Regions from separate parts of the Mycobacterium sp. IDUB_19 genome, predicted to be linked through region 2. Evidence: predicted binding sites of a transcription regulator. Region 2 holds the regulator's gene; the other holds the start of a gene.

Region 1 (3,205 bases), on a different contig from region 2:
CGTAGAAATCCATGTGCGCGGTAAACCCGAAGCGGTCACGCAGTGGCCCGGTCAACGCACCGGACCGGGTGGTCGCACCGACCAGGGTGAACGGCGCTACCTCCAACGGAATCGATGTTGCCCCAGGGCCTTTGCCCACGACGACGTCGACCCGGAAGTCTTCCATCGCGAGGTAGAGCATCTCCTCGGCCGGACGGGCGATGCGGTGAATCTCGTCGATGAACAGCACATCGTGCTCGACCAGGTTGGACAGCATCGCGGCCAGATCACCCGCGCGCTCCAGCGCCGGCCCCGAGGTCACCCGCAGCGCGGACCCGAGTTCAGCGGCGATGATCATCGCCAGCGACGTCTTACCCAGGCCCGGCGGACCGGACAGCAGGATGTGATCCGGTGTGCCGCCACGGTTTTTGGCGCCCTCGAGAACCAGCTGCAGCTGTTCGCGGACCCGGGCCTGGCCGATGAACTCCCGCAGCGAGCGGGGCCGCAGGCTGACATCGATGTCGCCCTCCCCGACGGTCAGCGCCGGGGACAGGTCGCGATCCGGATAGTCTTCGGAATACTCGTCACTCATTTGGACTTACCCAGCAGTGACAGCGCGGCCCGCAGTGCGCCGGAAGTCGTTGCCTGCTCGCCATTTTCGCGGCCGGCCGCCAGCACCTTGTCGGTGGCCTCCTCGGCCTGCTTGGCCGCGAAGCCCAACCCGACCAGTGCCTCGACCACCGGGCTCCGCACCGCGTGGCCATTGACACCCGGGCCCGCCGGCGCTGTCGCGGGCGCACCGGCCGGATAGATCTTGTCGCGCAACTCCAGCACCATGCGCTCGGCGCCGCGCTTGCCGATGCCGGGCACCCGGGTCAGCGCGACGACGTCGCCGTCGGCCAGCGCTTGGCGCAGCGCCGCGGCGTCGTGCACGGCCAGGGTCGCCATCGCCAGCCGCGGCCCAACGCCCGACACCGACAGCAGCGTCAGGAACAGGTCGCGGTTCTCGCCATCGACAAACCCGTACAGGGTCTGCGAATCCTCGCGGACGATCAGCGCGGTGATCAGGCGGGCCTCGCTCCCCTGCCGCAGCGTCGCCAACGTCGACGGGGTCGCGTTCACCCGGTAGCCGACGCCGGCGGCTTCGATCACTACATGATCGAGTGCCACCTCGAGCACCTCACCGCGCACCGACGCGATCATCGGCCCGCTCCCGCTTTGGCGGCCTTGGCCTTGGCCGCCAACTTGGCTCGATAGGCCTGACGCTGCTGGGCAGCCATCGCCTCGGCCGCCGCCATCCGGGACAGCATCGGCGCTCTCCAGCAATGGCAGATGGCCAGCGCCAGCGCGTCGGCCGCGTCAGCCGGGGTCGGTTTGGCTTGCAGCGCAAGAATTCTGGTGACCATCGCGGTGACCTGAGCCTTGTCGGCGGTGCCGTTGCCGGTGACCGCGGCCTTGACCTCGCTGGGAGTGTGGAAGTGCACGTCGATATCCCGTTTGGCCGCCGCCAGCGCGATCACGCCACCGGCCTGCGCGGTGCCCATCACGGTCGACACATTGTGCTGGGCGAACACCCGTTCAATCGCGATCACGTCCGGATGATGGGTGTCCAGCCAGTGCTCGACGGCGTCGCTGATGGCCAGCAGTCGTTTGGGCAGCGCGGCATCCGACGGGGTACGGACCACATCGACATCCAGCGCGACGATGTTTCGGCCGCGTCCGCCTTCGACCACCGAAAGCCCACATCGGGTCAGTCCGGGGTCGACGCCCATCACGCGCATAGCATGCTCCAACTTCCACTTCTTGAAAATACTGTGGCCCGAACAGCTGTTCGATAGCGTAGCGGTCGGGCGTGACCGCTACGGACAGGACACGCGGCGCCCCGCCGGATTTTGGTCGGGCACTTTAGGGCTCCGGACCGGCAAAAGCTGTTAACTTAAGCCAACGTTCGCTCCGACCGTTGCGGCGACGGGAGGGTTTGCGTGGGAACAGTGCTGGTGGTGCTGGCCGCGGTGCTGTTCATCGCGTCCATCGTGGTGCTTGTCGTGGCCTGGCGGCGCCCCAAGGCCGGGGCTAGGCCGGGCAGGCGGCCCGATCCGCTGTCCTCGGACGCGATGCCGCAGTTCGGACCGCGGCAACTGGGCCCGGGCGCCATCGTCAGCTATGGCGGTGTCGACTACGTGGTCCGCGGATCGGTCACGTATCGCGAGGGACCGTTCGTGTGGTGGGAGCACCTGCTGGAAGGCGGCGACCAGCCGACCTGGTTCGCCGTCGAGGAGGACGACGGGCGCCTCGAGCTGGTCATGTGGGTGACTCGCAAGGACCTCACGTTGCAGCCCGGCGACCAGTATGTGGTCGACGGAACGGCGTTTCACGAGTCGGAGCGCGGTCGGGCCTCGTACACCACCGAAGGCACGACGGGCCTGCCGGCCGGCGGCGAGATGGAGTTCGTCGACTGCGCAAATGCCGACGAATCCGTGTTGCTCTCCTTCGAGCGCTGGGCACCCGGCACGCCCTGGGAGATCTCGACGGGCAAGCCGGTGCTGCCGGGCGAGCTCACCGTCTACCCGGCGCCGCCGGCGTCCGCGTAGGACCGCGCGGTGCCGCTGTATCAACTCGCCGTAGCTCCGGCCGACGTGTCCGGAAGCAGGCTGCGGCTCGCGCTCAACGCGCCCGCGCCGCCGCTGCTGGCCAGCCATTTGCTCCGCCATCCCGACGGCAGCGCGCTGCGGCTCGGGGTGCTCGGCGCCTCACATCTCGTCACGATCGAGCACGCCGACAGCAGGTTCTCCGAGCGGGTGTCCTGCACCGCGGGCAGCGACACCGGCATGCTGCCCGAGCACGCCGAAGCCTCGGGTTACTCGCTGGAATCGCACACCGACACCCACGACGAGGCGGCGTTTCGCCGACTGGCCCGCGACCTGCGCGAGCGGTGCCGAGCCGAAACCGGTTGGCTTGGCGGCACATTCCCCGGCGATGACGCCGCACTGACCGTGTTGGCCGCCGAACCCGACGGCACCGGCTGGCGCTGGCAGACGTGGCACCTGTACCCGGCGGCGTCCGGCGGGACGGTAGTCCACACGGCGAGCCGGTGGCGTCCGTGAGCCGCAAACACCTGTTCTGGCTTGCCGGCGGCCTGGCCGCGGCGTCCGTGGTGTCCTTGATAATCGGAATAATGTTGCTGCAGAAGGATATTGGGTCGTATATCGCGAGTAACTATCGCGAG
Region 2 (3,205 bases):
GTCGACGGGGACGTGATCTCGCAGAAGTTCACCGGCGGCAAGATCTCGTGGAACCGCGCAAAGAACACCTTCTCCACCGACCCGGCGAACCTGGCCCCGCTGTTGTCCGGCTTGCAGGTGTCGGGACAGAACCAGCCGAGCGGTTCGGCAATGCCGCCGCACGCCAAGAAGTGGTTCAGCTGGAGCTGGTGGTACCTGTTCGCCCTGGTCCCGCTGCTGGTTCTGGTGTTGCTGGCAGTATTTGTGGCGTTGCGGTGGCGCCGGCATCGCGCCGAGCGCGTCGCCGCGCCCTACGACTTCGATCGCGACGTCGACGTCGGCGGTTACGACGACCCGGGTGAGCCGCGCTGGGGGCCCGATTACGCCGACGCCTCGATCGAGCACTTGTCCTACGGCGACCTGCACGCACCGGAGCACCACGACGCCGACAACGCCCCGCGAGCCAGGTGGCCGCATTCGCCCGAAACGGCCGACCTGGACGAAGACGCCGAACCCGCGGCCGGGTACGACGACGAAACCGTATCCGAGGAGGAGTGGGATCAGTTAGGGGTCGACGACCAAGATCCCGACGCGGTCGACACCGATTCCATCCCCGTGGTGTCGGCGGACGATCTCGCCGAGGCCGGCTATGGCGATGAGGTTCCCGAAACCGCCTACCCGGACGCTGTCGAGGTGCCGGAGCGCGCTGATCCGGACGCTGAATACACCGATGCCGGCGTCCCGGAAGCCGCCTACCCAGACGCCGCCGAGGAAGACGTCGCGTATGCGGAGGCCGGCTATCCGGGGGTCGACGATGACCAGGCGGCCTATCCCGACATGGCCGTGCCGCACACCCCGCCGGACGCCCACCCCGACGCCTCCTATGCCGACGACGCTTTTGCCGACGACGCGTATGCCGACGACGCGGCGGAGTCCGCGTATCCCGATGTCGCCGTGCCGCACACGCCGCCGGATCTTGCCGGCGCGGGCGGCTCCGCGTCCGGCGCTGCCTCCGCCGCCGGCCTGGCCGCCGTGGTCGGCGCAGCAGCCGACGCCGCGCCGAGAGGCGGACGGCACGCAGCCGCGGATGCCGACGACGAGTCTGATTTCGAACCGACAGCCGCCCTCGCGGCACTAAGCCCGGCCGGGCGTCCGACGATCCACCTGCCGCTGGATGACCCGTATCAGATACCCGACGGTTATCCGATCAAGGCGAGCGCTCGCTTCGGCCTGTACTACACCCCGGACAGCGACCTCTACCACGACACGCTCGCCGAAGTCTTCCTGTCCAGTGAGGAAGCCGCGCTGGTCAACGGCTTCATCAAGGCCGACTAGACGCCGGACCTCGCGGCGCTAGACCTTGCGGATCACCGTGACGACCTTGCCGAGCACGGTCGCCTCATTGCCGGGGATGGGATCGAACGCCGGGTTGTGCGGCATCAGCCACACCTGACCACCCGCGCGCTTGAACGTCTTGACGGTGGCCTCACCGTCGAGCATGGCGGCGACGATGTCGCCGTTGTCGGCGACGTTTTGCTGCCGCACCACGACCCAGTCGCCGTCGCAGATCGCGGCTTCGACCATCGAGTCGCCGACCACTTTGAGCAGAAAGAGCGTGCCCTCGCCGACCAACTCGCGGGGGAGCGGGAAGACGTCCTCGACGGCTTCTTCGGCCAGGATCGGTCCACCGGCCGCGATGCGCCCGAGCACGGGGACGTAGGTGGGTTCCGGCAACGCGTCGGAGCCGGCGACCTCGGTGACCGCAGCGGCCGTCGCGATGTCGTCGGCACTGCGGACATCGACGGCCCGGGGGCGGTTGGGGTCGCGGCGCAGAAACCCTTTGCGCTCGAGGGTGCGCAATTGGTGAGCCACCGAGGACGTCGATGTCAGGCCGACGGCATCGCCGATCTCCCTGATGCTCGGCGGATATCCGCGGGTGGTCACCGATTCCCGGATGACGTTCAGGATGGTGCGTTGCCGCTGGGTAAGCGATGAATCCACGGAATGCAACCGGCCTTCGGGGCCGGCGGCTGAGGTGTTGTTGCTGTCGCTCATGGCACTGAATGTAGCCCCCTTGAAGCCGCGAATCAAACATGTGTTCGACTAGCGTGTCGCAATCCGGCGGACTTGGGCCTAAAGGCCCCAGGACTGGCCCCAAAGTCCCTAGGACTGGCGAATCACAAGTGTGTAACTTTCGAGAAGATCGGGTATTCGCGCGACATGACGGTACTAGCAACCCAGCAGTCCTGTCGGTGGCGTGGTCTAGCGTTTTGCTCGTGCGACACGCTTCGCTCAAATGTTCGGATTTCGAACACACGAGCGATACTGTCGAACACACGAGCGAGGATTAGTTGACCGGAGGAACGCACATGACGCTCATGCACACAGTCTCACCGCGGACCAGCAACGTGCGGCGCCCCAGCGATGGGTTCCTCGCGCGGCCTCGCTACGACCAGCAACGCGCGCAGCGGGCGCGCCGGTCCGTGCAGTCGCGGCCGGTCGGCGCCCCGATGCGCTACCGCGGTACCGGCGTAGCGATGTCGGCCGCGCCGCATCGCCGGCGTCCGGCCACGCTGGGGACGACGTTGGGCCTGGCCCTGATGGCCGGGATCATCACGCTCTGGCTGGGCCTGGTCGCGAATCTCGGTCAGCTCGCCAACGGGGACTCCGCCGCCGCGGCCGCTCCCGTACCGGACAGGCTGTCCGTCGTGCAGGTCGAGCCGGGCGAATCCCTCCAGGACGTCGCACACCGGGTGGCGCCCGAAGCGCCGGCCCGCCAGGTCGCCGACCGTATCCGCGAACTCAACAACCTGAACTCGCCGTCACTGGCCGCCGGCCAGACCCTGATCGCGCCGGTCGGCTGACGGCGCCGCGGCGTAGTTCCGAAAACCGCTCTACGCCAACGCTGCTCAGTTCTCGCGCTGGTATCAGCGCACGTGTCGCGGCTACATTAGCCCGGCGGGGAGCGCGCGGGTACGCTCGGAGTGTTCTGCGAGATGCCGGCACAGCGAAGGAGCGGTCATGCATTGTCCGTTCTGCCGACATCCCGATTCCCGGGTAATTGACTCGCGGGAAACCGATGAAGGCCAAGCCATTCGGCGCCGCCGGTCGTGCCCGGAGTGCGGGCGACGTTTCACCACGGTAGAAACCGCGGTGCTGGCCGTGGTCAAGCGCAGCGGAGTCACCGAGCCGTTCAGTCGCGAAAAGGTCGTCAAAGGGGTGCGCC

What was found. Region 2 encodes LexA, which represses DNA repair genes until DNA is damaged. Its sites were predicted from a motif close to CGAACANNTGTTCG; they were not measured.
Region 1: a site for LexA is predicted at 1,800-1,813, ahead of ruvC (crossover junction endodeoxyribonuclease RuvC). Genes of this name have one in related genera too.

What each region holds. Positions count from the first base shown of each region.
Region 1 is NZ_JBVAXR010000004.1:195,213-198,417, forward strand. Features, by position in the region: gene ruvB (Holliday junction branch migration DNA helicase RuvB) at 1-571, opposite strand, end outside; gene ruvA (Holliday junction branch migration protein RuvA) at 568-1,182, opposite strand; gene ruvC (crossover junction endodeoxyribonuclease RuvC) at 1,179-1,760, opposite strand; gene ACZY0B_RS05955 (DUF4178 domain-containing protein) at 1,962-2,570, shown strand; gene ACZY0B_RS05960 (DUF2617 family protein) at 2,580-3,083, shown strand; gene ACZY0B_RS05965 (DUF4247 domain-containing protein) at 3,080-3,205, shown strand, end outside.
Region 2 is NZ_JBVAXR010000003.1:195,819-199,023, forward strand. Features, by position in the region: gene ACZY0B_RS04695 (LGFP repeat-containing protein) at 1-1,314, shown strand, start outside; gene lexA (transcriptional repressor LexA) at 1,333-2,034, opposite strand; gene ACZY0B_RS04705 (LysM peptidoglycan-binding domain-containing protein) at 2,349-2,843, shown strand; gene nrdR (transcriptional regulator NrdR) at 3,001-3,205, shown strand, end outside.